DNA from 2 places in the Paenibacillus sp. NPDC057886 genome. Region 2 is predicted to be linked to the other one. Evidence: riboswitches for the same ligand, from Rfam matches in the RefSeq annotation. Region 2 holds a riboswitch; the other holds the start of a gene.

Region 1 (6,247 bases), on a different contig from region 2:
AGCAACACCTGTTAATACAAAGATACCCGTACCGATGATCGCACCTACCCCGAGGGTCATCAGATCAAGCGGACCCAGAACCCTTTTCAACATGTTGCTTTCGTTATTTCCGGTGGCAATCGGCTTTTTTCTAAACAAGGAAGATCGATTCTGGTTTTGATTCATACACAGTTTCCTCTCGTATTGAAAATGATGAATGTGTCTCTTTAACTTCACATGTTTTTGTTTGATCCATCTGTTCTATGAAAAAGACCTTTGTTCTATCTTACTGACCAACTATAAAAATCTATCTATTTCTACACTTTGTCGCGTTGCTTTGTTAAATTTATTTTGGGATGATGGCATATTTTGTGCGTTCACGAGGAAAATTATCATGATCTGTTGGACAGGCTAGATTATAAAAATCGATTTAAACGAAAACTGCGTATAATTTATATTATGCGCAGTTTTTTAATGGCTTTTTTCTTCAATTAAACCTCATAAATACGTTGTTAAATGCACTTTAATAAATAAAGGGCCTTTCCACCTCTTTTTGCTGTTTATTCCTTGCTACCTCTGTCTTGTTGCAAGATAAAAAGGTACACCAAAAAGCCGCATATCCGTATGCGGCCCTTCAATTGAAACGCTATTAAATTTTTAAGACAGATGAGAACATCCACTCTATTGATTCCCGGAAGACCATCACTCTTTCATTCACATGGATCATCACACTTATGAAAATACAATTCGCTCTGCATCCGACATCCGATATTGAGATAGCAGATATTCCTTGCTGTCCAAAGCTTTCCGACGGACCTCATTCAGATCGACATGCAGCAGCTTGCCTTCGCGCTTCACCGGCCGACCTGCTACAAACACGGTATCCACATTGGATGGATTGGCAAATTGAACCACCGCTCCAACCGGATCATGCACCGGGAACAAATTAAGGTCGGTGGTTCGGATCATAATCAGATCTGCTTCTTTACCTGGAGTAAGTGTGCCAATCTTCCGCTCCAGTCCCAGAGCCTTCGCCCCAGCAGAAGTTGCAAATCTCAGAACTTGACTGGATTGCAAATTAAGCTCACCAGGCATTTCACCCTGCAGCAAAAGTTGTTCATTTCCTCTGGAACGCTCGGCCTGAAGTGCAAATTTCATCTGGGAGAACATATCCCCACCCGTTGAAGTGACAACATCGACTCCGAGCGTTGGGGTTCCTCCATTTTCAAGGAAGTACCCCGTGGCCGGATAGCCGTGCCCCATCATCATCTCCACTTCCGGTGTGACGGACAGTGAAGCACCGCTATCGGCCAACATTTTATACTCATCCGTATCCATCGTATTTCCGTGTACGACGTTCAGACCTGGGCTCAGTAAACCAGCCTCATACATTTTACTTATCGAACGATCTACAGATCCCCAGCTTCCAAAGCCAACATGCATTGAACATATCGCATCCAGCTCTTGCGCAAGCTGAATTTCCTTCACCGTGGTATCCCAATGGCTGAACTCCGGACCACGAATAGCGAGGCCGAACGTAAGTAGCTGATCCCGTGAGGAAAAATACTGTTCCTTGACTCTTCTCACATCATTTGAATAAGTCAGCTGGCTCTCTCTGTTCCAATAGGGCGTCTCACCCGGTATACCATAAGCGAAAACCGACCGAATACCCGCATCCTGAAGTCCTCGAATGAGTTCATCCGTGTGCTCCGATGAATACGGCATACTCCAGTCTAGTACGGTGGTCACTCCTGCATTAAGCGCTTCCAAAGAACCTAGCAAATTGGCGATATAGCTGTCTTGTGGCCGGAGTTTACTCCCCATCGCTCCATAGTAGAGATTTTGCAAATAAACCGGCAGTGACCAGTTGGTTCCCGCTGTTTTTACAAGCGATTCCCACACATGCCGGTGTGTATCTACGAGTCCAGGGAGTATGATCATCTCCGATGCATCTATCACTTCCGCTTCAACACAACTCAGATCGGGCTGGATGGCAGTAATTAGTGAATCTTCAATCAGAACGTCCGCCCGCTTATACTGACCCACCGACGAATCCATAGACAATACACAACCATTTTTCAGTAGATAACTTGTCCCCACAAGACACATCTCCAATCATTGTTTTTTTGTTGGATATACGCTTGAATCCCGGATGTTAATCTCTGATGAAATGACTAGCTGAAATATTTTAAGTATATAACCATTATATAGGAGCGCATGGGAAGATTCAATTTTGGATTCACAAAAATCTTATTTATTATTTCCTGGCTATCAAAAAGTACAGCAAATCACACTTTCTGTGCATACGCCTTATTCTTGCTGGTGATCCATCTTCCGCTTTGCCCGAAATCTTCTAACCTTCATCAGATTACCGCACATCTTGTCATCACAATATTTCTGAGTTCTGCTACGCGTATCGTCATAGAAAATCCAGCGACAATCCGTATTGTCACAGATCCGAATCCTTCCCCCATCCCCTTCAACTACTGTGATTGCAAAATCGGCTGCGACCTCTGCCATGACCTGCTGCCATTGCGTTCCTACAGGAATAAGTGAAAGTTTCAGTCCCTCATCTCCAGTGTTCAGTCTTCTTATGACTTGACCTTCCTCCATCATGGCGTTAAGCCATTCCTGGTCTTTGTTCGATAATGGGTTTCCGGTAGATAGACGAGTTGCAAGAGCATGCAATTCATTTCTGAAGTTTCTCAAGGCTCCTTCCTCTTCAGAAGAAGCAGGTACAGATGCATTCAGCTGCCATTGTTTGAGAAATCCTTGCTGCCATTCTGTTTTGCCGAGCCTGTCCTCTGAACGATCTCCGCCACGCCAGTCATGGTAATCACTGTTTACAAAATCAGTCCATAGTATATCCATACGTACCTCCGCTAAATTGTAACTACCTAAAATGAAAAAGATAGTTACAATTATTCATGTTTGGGTTATATTTATTGTAACCACATTTAAGCACTTTAGCTAGTTACCATGATTTCATTTTTGGGAGGACAAATCAATGACTACAACAGCAACAGAACTATTGCTCATTCAGAAAGATGATACCTGGGATCAATGTAATTGGATTGTGCCTTTATCCAAGGCGCTCGAAGGACTGACTGCTGAACAGGCAGCCTGGGTCCCATCATCCAGTGGATTAAGCATCTGGCAGTTGGTTAACCATATGTATTATTATAATCATCGCTTGTTGAGTCGCATTCAGGGCACAACCCCCTCAGGTACAGCTGCCGAAAACAATGAATCCACCTTCGGAGATCCGGGCGACCCTTCCGATACCACTGGCTGGAGAACACTTATGCAAAATACAACGCAATTAGCCGGACAGCTTCGTGATCAGCTCGCTTCATTAGAAGAATCCGATCTCGAAGCTCCGTACATAGATACGGATGAAAAATGGGCACATGAACTTGCTCGCTGGATACTCCACGATGCGTATCATGCAGGCCAGATTGTATTACTACGTAGACAACAGGGAAGCTGGAATATCATATTCTAAAAAAACACTTGAACTGCTAGCGCTTACAGGAATAAGATGGACTTATTAATGTTACAGCTTGTTCAACACACTATATAATTGAATAGGATCTTCGGGGTAGGGTGCAATTCCCAACCGGCGGTGATGTTCTTCGGAACCAGCCCGCGACTCGCTGTTTGACCCGATGTAGGGATTCAGCGACTGACTTGGTGTGACTCCAAGGCCGACGGTACAGTCCGGATGAGAGAAGATCAACACATTGGCATGCCGTTACGGGAAGGCTTCTTTCCGTACGACATGGCGATGATTGAGCCCCCGTTTATTTGGTGTATTCCAAAACGGGGGCTTTTGTCGATTTTGCCAACTGAAGATTCCGTGTTCTGACGAAGGAGTCCTGAATATGGAAAAGACCCAACCTGCATCAACGGTTTACCGCAAGGAACGAAGCAATACCGGATTCTGGCTCGTCGTGCTCGGCGCCGCCCTTTGGGGTGTAGATCCTCTGTTCCGTATTATTTTGCTCAAAACGATGACCTCCACCCAGATTGTACTGGTGGAACATATTATTGTCAGCCTTGTGGCGATTCCCGTCTTGTGGAAGTTCCGGGCCGATCTGAAAAACCTGCGTGCACGCCACTGGATTGCCGTGATCTTTATCTCCTGGGGAGGATCCGCTCTCGCCACGGTATTGTTCACCCTGGCGCTGACGCATAACGATCCCAACACCGTTTTGTTGTTGCAAAAGATGCAGCCGCTATTTGCAATTGTTTTGGCTAAGATGCTGCTGAAAGAAACATTGCCTCGTCGCTTCGGTGGACTCTTTATCATTGCACTTGCAGGAACATACCTGCTTACTTTCGGTTTTACCCTTCCCCTTCGAAACTGGGACAATTGGGTTCATGCAGGCAGCCTGTTATCACTGGGTGCCGCTGCCTTGTGGGGCGGCTCAACGGTTATGGGTCGGCTGATGTTGGGGCAAACCCGTTATGAAACGGTCACCTCCCTGCGCTTTGTCGTAGCTTTGCCACTGCTGATCTTTATGACGTGGAACGAAGGGGCTGCCTGGACATTCCCTTCCGCCACAGGTGAACAGGCGGCTGTGGCACTTAATATTCTGGGTCAGGCCTTACTGCCAGGGTTACTGAGTCTTCTGTTATATTACAAAGGACTTTCTTCCACCAAAGCCTCAGTCGCAACACTCGCAGAACTGAGCTTCCCGATGGCAGGCGTACTGGTAAACTGGATTGCATTCCGTACGTTAATTACCTGGGAGCAACTGGTGGGCTTCATCCTCATCTGGATTGCCCTATTCGCCATCTCCAAACAGCAAGAACGCTCAGCGAGTTCGGCTGAAGCTGCACCAAAGCTTCGTACGGATTGAATTTCATATATAACGCGAATCAATCAAGGCACTGCACATCCATCGGGATGTACAAGTGCCTTTTGTCTTTTCACTATTCCGGTGGTACGATGACATATGGAATAGTAGATCAAGTCAATTTAGAGAGGAACGATCATCATGTCTTCATCTTCATCATTTTCATATACATCCTACGATGCTATAGGCTTGGCTGAATTGGTTCGGTCTCGGGAAATATCCCCTGTCGAATTACTGGAAGCGGCGTATGCTCGCCTGGAAGAAGTGAACCCGCGGCTCAATGCGGTCATTCGTACATATGAAACACGTGCACGTCAGGAAGCGGGTATGGTTCGCCCGGGAGAGCAGCCTTTTGCCGGCGTACCCTTGTTATTGAAAGATATCTCTCAATCCCTGGAGGGTGAAATTCTCACCTCGGGTTCATGTCTTCTCCGTGAACATCGTGCACAGCGGAATTCCAATTTTGTTTCCCGTCTGCGCGATGCAGGCTTCATTATCATTGGACATACCAATACGCCGGAATTTGGCCTGAAAAATATTACCGAGCCCCGTCTTCACGGTCCAAGTCGAAATCCATGGAATACGAATCACTCACCAGGTGGTTCAAGTGGAGGTGCCGCAGCCGCAGTAGCCTCGGGTATTGTACCCCTTGCGGGAGCCAGTGACGGTGGCGGTTCAATCCGAATCCCTGCTTCATTCAGCGGCTTGTTCGGACTAAAACCTACACGTGGACGGACACCTGTTGGACCGGGAGTTGGTCGTCAGTGGCAGGGTGCTTCGATTGATTTTGCCTTGTCCCGCTCCGTTCGCGACAGCGCTGCTTTACTGGATACACTGCAAGTGATTCAACCCGAAGCCGCGTTTCATGCTCCCCTCTTTCCAGGCAGCTACCTGACTGATATGAACTATCCTCATCAACGCAAACTGAAAGTCGCTTACACGACAGCTTCTCCTGTAGGTACACCTGTGAGTGATGAAGCCAAAGAAGCAGTTTATAAGATGGTTCGCTGGCTGGAAGAACAAGGTCATGAGGTTGAAGAAAAGCTGAGTCCGGTTAATGGTGTGAAATTGATGGAGAACTATTACATGATGAACAGCGGCGAAATGGCGGCGATGATCTCTTCCATGGAACGTTCTATGGGCAGAGCATTAACATCTGATGATATGGAGATCGAGTCCTGGGTTTTGGCTGAAGCCGGTAAAAAAGTATCCGCTGCCGAATTCGTACATAGTCTGGCGGAATGGGATGTTGCCGCAGCTCAGATGTCCACATTGTTTGAACGGTATGATTTTTATGTCACACCTGTCAATGCTTTTGCAGCACCCAAGATCGGAGAATTGACACCTCATGATGAACAGATTCAGCATTTGATGCGCATTAGCGATTTGGACAAGATCCAGCAGCA
Region 2 (6,247 bases):
TAGGGGATATCGCCGTGAAAACAGGCTATTTTGTGAATGAAGTTGTACTTTACATGGCGATTGCCGCGATTGGTATGTTTGCAACACCCAGTTATGAGCTTGGTTTGGCAAACCGGTTGGTCAGATTGTTTTTGCTGGTTGCCGTAGCGATATTCAAAGTTCCCGGATTTGTGGTCGGGACGACGTTCATTATTGTGGCACTCACCTTGCATCGCTCCTACAACTCTTCTTATCTCTGGCCATTCATACCGTTTAATGCAAAGGCTTTGGGTAACTTTTTGTTCCGTTTGCCGCTGTTGGAAAATAAAAAACGTCCTTCGATCAACAAAACGCGTGACAATACCAAAATGGATAAAGACCCGGACGGGGAGTTGCAAAAAAGTAAAAAACACAAATGATCTGCCGAAAAATCCATTCTTCTCATTTTCTAATTTGATATACTGGTGTAAAATCATTGGAATAACAGCTGTTCCAGTATATAAAAAAGTGAGGAATGCAGAATATGTATTTACATGGTACAAGTAAAATAAATGCACAGGGACATCTGGAAATTGGCGGAGTCGATACAACCGTGCTAAAAGAACAATTTGGAACTCCCCTATATGTTGTGGACGAGCAATTGGTTCGTGAGCGCTGCAGAGAATACATGGAAGCGTTCCGTGCTTCAGGTCTAGGTTTCCAGGTTGCTTATGCAAGTAAAGCATTCTGTGTAATGGCCATGTGTGCCCTTGCTGCGGAAGAAGGACTTTCCCTGGATGTTGTATCCGATGGTGAATTGTTCACGGCACTACAAGCCGGTTTCCCGGCAGAGCGGATTCACTTCCACGGCAACAACAAAACACTGGAAGAAATCGAAATGGCACTTGATGCAGAGATCGGCTGCTTCGTTGTGGATAACTTCAATGAGCTGCACTTGCTGCAAGCTGTAGCCGCAGACAAAAATCGCATAGTTAACATTTTGCTGCGTGTGACGCCTGGTGTTGAAGCGCATACGCATGAATATATCTCGACAGGACAAACGGATTCCAAATTTGGATTCGATATCGGAAACGGAACGGCATTTGAAGCAATTGAATTGGCTTCCAAGCAGTCCAACTTAGTTTTACTCGGTGTGCATTCACACATCGGATCACAAATTTTCGAAGTTGAAGGTTTCCAGATGGCAGTTCAACGCGTTGCTGAGTTTGCAGCAGCTGTGTATGAGCGTCTTAACGTGGCATTCAAAGTGGTTAATCTGGGCGGTGGCTTCGGTATCCGCTATATTGATGGAGATACACCGCTTGAAGTTTCACAATACGTGAAAGCCATCACGGATGCGGTGAAAACTCATTTTGCTCAAATCGGCTATGCCGTGCCTGAGATCTGGGTTGAACCAGGCCGCAGTATTGTGGGTGAAGCGGGAACAACACTCTACACCGTTGGAACAAGCAAAGATATTCCAGGGGTTCGTAAATACGTAGCTGTTGATGGTGGAATGACCGATAATCCGCGCCCAGCACTATATGAGTCCAAATATGAAGCAGTATTGGCAAACCGTGCAAATGAGGCTGCTCAGGAAACGGTATCTGTTGCCGGTAAATGCTGTGAGAGTGGCGATATGCTGATCTGGGATCTGGATCTGCCTAAAGTGCAAAGCGGCGATCTGCTGGCAGTAGCTTGCACAGGCGCGTACAACTATTCTATGGCAAGCAACTACAATCGAATTCGTCGTCCGGCAGTAGTGTTTGTCAAAGACGGTCAAGGGGATGTTGTTGTACGCCGTGAGACGTATCAGGACATCATCCAGAATGATTTGGTACCTGAGCGCATTGCAAAACAGCCAGTTACCCGTTAAATTTAAGAACAAATAGCGGAATCTTATATGAAGAAGACAAAAAAGGGTCATCCTTTTTTGTCTTCTTTTGCATCTTTAGGGCTGGATTTCGAAAAAATCTTGCTGATTATTTTGCGATCAATCCATTTTCGGTGTACACTAAGAAAAGTGCTATAAAGCTTGGCCCAGGGTCATGCGTTCTGGCACCATTAACGATGGTCAATACGAAAGGAGTCATTTACATATGGCGAAACAAGCGAAAATCAAAATGGCAAACGGCGGAGAAGTTGTAATCGATTTGTTCGATCAAGAAGCTCCAAACACAGTAGCAAACTTTGAGAAATTGGCTAACTCCGGTTTCTACAACGGTCTTGTATTCCACCGTGTTATTCCGGGCTTCGTAGCTCAAGGCGGATGCCCTAACGGTTCTGGTGCAGGCGGCCCAGGTTACACAATCAACTGTGAGATCAACCCGAACAAACATGAGCGCGGAACATTGGCTATGGCGCATGCAGGCCGTAACACAGGCGGAAGCCAATTCTACATCTGCTACCAACCGCAACCACATTTGGATGGACAACATACTGTATTTGGTAAAGTAACCAAAGGTATGGAGTTCGTGGACGCTTTCGAAGGTCGCGACAAAATGGAAACTGTTGAAGTAGTAGAAGCTTAATCAATAACCGTATGTAAACCGTTTCGCAATGAGCGAAGCGGTTTTTTATTACACTAAAGCTTATTAAAAGTTAGTATGTGACAAAAAGGAACAAAAAACAATTGATTTTTTGGCGTTAAAGTGCTAACATCCAATTAATAACGCAACGAATCCTTCAGGGCAGGGTGTAATTCCCTACCGGCGGTGATGCATTATGTGAGGATATCTATCCAGCATTGATGCAAAGTCCGTGACCCATCTGCCTGTGGCAGATGGCTGATCTGGTGTAATTCCAGAACCGACAGTATAGTCTGGATGGGAGAAGGAGAGGGTGCAGTCCTTACGGACCGCATTCCGTAGTAGTGTTGCTGTACAGTTTTTGACGAATTCATTTCCTGTGCAGGGAGAAATCCGGTTACTTTTCCGGCAATCTTCATACATATGCCACATCATAGAAGCTCTTTACCTGTAATTGAAGTTCATTAAGGTATGTGTTTGCTTTCACTTGCCTGAAATGAAGTTTTGGGCGATGTGTTGTTGGCACTGTATCAATAGTACTGCTGGTGACACATGTCTCTCATCATCCCCATCGAACGGTTTGTTCGACGGGGATTTTTTATTGGATATGGAACATGCCTCTCTGTTGGAAGGGAGGTCTATAACTAAGATTTTAACCGTGGGGTGAACGGACTTGGAAATGATTAATGATGAATTTTATATGGCGCTGGCACTGGATATGGCAGAGCGGGCACAAGGACAGACGGGAATCAATCCGGTAGTAGGTTGTGTCGTTGTAAAAGAAGGACGTATCGTGGGCCTTGGAAGTCATCTCAAACGAGGAACGGGTCATGCAGAGGTTCATGCGCTGAACATGGCGGGCGATGATGCCGAAGGCAGTACAGTGTACGTTACGCTCGAACCCTGTAGTCATTATGGCAAGACTCCACCATGCAGCGAACGTCTCATTCATGAGAAAGTGAAACGTGTCGTCGTATGCTGCGAAGATCCGAATCCGCAAGTCTCCGGCAGAGGTATCAGTATGCTGCGTCAACAAGGGATCGAAGTTGAGGTTGGAGTGCTGCGTGAGCGCGGAAGACGGATGAACGAGAAATTCATCAAATACATCACAACAGGTCTCCCCTTTGTAACTTTAAAGACGGCCTCTACACTGGATGGCAAAATTGCTACGCGTAGCGGTGACAGCAAATGGATCTCTAACGAGTCAGCTCGCGAGATCGTACATGCTCTTCGCCATCGCCATCAAGGAATTATGGTTGGCGTGGAAACGGTCATTGCAGACAATCCAGAGCTCACGACTCGCTTGCAAGTAGAAGGGATCAGCCCGGTACGAATCGTGGTCGATTCCAAGCTGCGTCTGCCTGTAGGCTCCAAAATGGTCAAGGATGGCCTTGCACCAACCTGGGTGCTTACAACGGATGAGGCGAGCCCTGAAGCTGCTGAGCGGCTGGAAGCCTATGGGGTGGAGATTATACGCTGTGGTCCTGGACCACGTGTCGATCTGCTAAGTGCACTCAGCAAGCTCGGTGAGCGTGAGATCGGTTCGATTCTGCTTGAAGGCGGAGGCACTCTGAACGGGGCCATGCTGGAATCACGGTTGGTAGATCGACTGCTTATGTTCATTGCTCCGAAAATTGTCGGAGGATACGATACACCAGGCAGTTTCCGCTTCGAGGGTGTAGAACGTATGAGTCAGGCGATTCAATTACATCAGCTGGAAATTGAGCAAGTTGGAGATAATATTAGCATTGGCGGAATTCCGGTTTGGCCTGAATAAATGAATTAACAATAACGAAATAAATAAAGGAGGCGGTAGCATGTTTACCGGTTTGGTGGAAGAAGTCGGTCAGATCCGGCGCATAGGTCGGAAAGGCGAAGCGATGGTCCTGAATATCGGAGCTTCCGCCATCATGAACGACTTGAAGATTGGCGATAGTGTAGCAGTAAACGGGGTATGCTTAACTGCGACAACCCTGGAGGGTGGCGGTTTTACTGCCGATGTGATGCCCGAGACATATCGACATACCAATCTTAGTCAATTGCAATCCGGCAGCAAAGTCAATCTGGAGCGAGCCATGTTGTCAGGTGGTCGTTTTGGCGGGCATATCGTTCAGGGCCATGTCGACGGCACTGGGGTCATTGGCAGCATTACACGTGACCAGAATGCGATTGTATTCGAGATCAAACCTGATGATACGCAGCTGTTTAAATATCTGATACCCAAAGGGTCTGTAACCCTGGACGGAATTAGTCTGACCGTTGTGCATACTTCACAGACCGCATTCACTGTATCCATTATTCCACATACCATTGGTGAGACCGTGTTAAATGTGAAAAAGACGGGGGATACCATCAATATTGAGTGTGATATTTTGGGCAAATATGTGGATCATCTGCTGCACTATGGTAAGGGACATCAGGAGACCGGTGCGGGCAAGCCGAGAAGTATCAGTGAGGATTTCCTCGCTAATCACGGTTTTGCTTAACTAATCGTAATTGATTTAATACAAATATAAATTGAAGTGGAAACTGGAGGGTGACCTATGTCAGAGCAATCCATTCTGAATCCTATTGAGGAAGCCATCTACGATCTTATGCAGGGTAAACCTGTCATTGTGGTGGATGATGAGGATCGGGAGAATGAAGGCGACTTTATCGCTTTGGCCGAAAAGGCTACACCTGAAGTGATCAATTTCATGATTACCGAAGGCAGAGGTCTGGTATGTGTTCCCATTACACAGCAACGTGCCGATGAACTCAACCTGAAACCTATGGTTCAACAAAATACGGACTTTCATGGGACGGCTTTCACTGTCTCTGTAGATCATAAAGATACCACAACGGGCATCTCGGCTCATGAACGCTCCATTACAGTCAAGGGTCTAATTGATCCCGAAGCGAAAAGCGGAGATTTCCGCAAGCCGGGCCACATGTTCCCACTTATCGCCAAAGATGGCGGTGTGCTGCGGCGTGCGGGACATACGGAAGCGGCTGTAGATCTCGCCATCATGTGCGGTTCCTATCCGGCAGGTGTAATCTGTGAAGTGATCAAGGAAGATGGCACGATGGCCAGACTTCCGGATCTGCAGGAGATCGCCCGCAAGCATGATCTGAAGCTAATCAGCATTCAGGACATGATTCGATACCGGAATGAGAAGGAACAGCTGGTTCAACGCGAAGTGGCTGTACGCATGCCGACGGACTTTGGTGAATTCCAGGCAGTAGCGTACACAAATGCGGTGGACAACAAGGAGCATGTCGCTTTGGTTAAAGGCGAAATTGACGGATCGAAGCCTGTACTGGTCCGCGTACACTCCGAATGTCTCACAGGGGATGTATTTCATTCTCATCGATGCGACTGTGGTCCACAATTCGATGCGGCACTGAAACAAATCCATGACGAAGGCAATGGCGTCTTGCTCTATATGAGACAGGAAGGACGAGGCATTGGACTGATTAACAAGCTCAAAGCCTACAAACTGCAAGAGGAAGGTCTGGACACCGTGGATGCCAATCTGAAGCTTGGGTTTGCTGCCGATCTGCGAGATTACGGCATTGGTGCCCAAATTCTCAAAGATCTTGGCGTTCGTCAAATCCGGCTGTTAACCAATAATCCACGAAAAATTAAAGGGCTTGAAGGGTACGGACTTGAAGTGGTGGAACGAGTTCCGATTCAGATGGAAGAGAACGAGGATAATACGGTCTACTTGCACACGAAGCAGGCGAAGCTTGGCCATATGCTGAAGTTCGACGATATCGAG

The links. A riboswitch is a leader RNA that binds a small molecule or an ion and turns the genes downstream of it on or off. The one in region 2 is predicted to bind FMN.
Region 1: another riboswitch for FMN. It lies ahead of ACFVQB_RS06160 (DMT family transporter); the one in region 2 lies ahead of ribD (bifunctional diaminohydroxyphosphoribosylaminopyrimidine deaminase/5-amino-6-(5-phosphoribosylamino)uracil reductase RibD).

Annotation. Positions count from the first base shown of each region.
Region 1 is NZ_JBHVMZ010000001.1:1,394,003-1,400,249, reverse strand. Features, by position in the region: gene bcaP (branched-chain amino acid transporter BcaP) at 1-165, opposite strand, end outside; gene ACFVQB_RS06175 (amidohydrolase family protein) at 712-2,088, opposite strand; gene ACFVQB_RS06170 (CGNR zinc finger domain-containing protein) at 2,290-2,850, opposite strand; gene ACFVQB_RS06165 (DinB family protein) at 2,987-3,484, shown strand; FMN riboswitch at 3,568-3,719, shown strand; gene ACFVQB_RS06160 (DMT family transporter) at 3,864-4,844, shown strand; gene ACFVQB_RS06155 (amidase) at 4,983-6,247, shown strand, end outside.
Region 2 is NZ_JBHVMZ010000004.1:539,204-545,450, reverse strand. Features, by position in the region: gene ACFVQB_RS16740 (spore germination protein) at 1-398, shown strand, start outside; gene lysA (diaminopimelate decarboxylase) at 503-1,834, shown strand; gene ACFVQB_RS16730 (peptidylprolyl isomerase) at 2,058-2,489, shown strand; FMN riboswitch at 2,636-2,799, shown strand; gene ribD (bifunctional diaminohydroxyphosphoribosylaminopyrimidine deaminase/5-amino-6-(5-phosphoribosylamino)uracil reductase RibD) at 3,160-4,263, shown strand; gene ribE (riboflavin synthase) at 4,304-4,972, shown strand; gene ACFVQB_RS16715 (bifunctional 3,4-dihydroxy-2-butanone-4-phosphate synthase/GTP cyclohydrolase II) at 5,030-6,247, shown strand, end outside.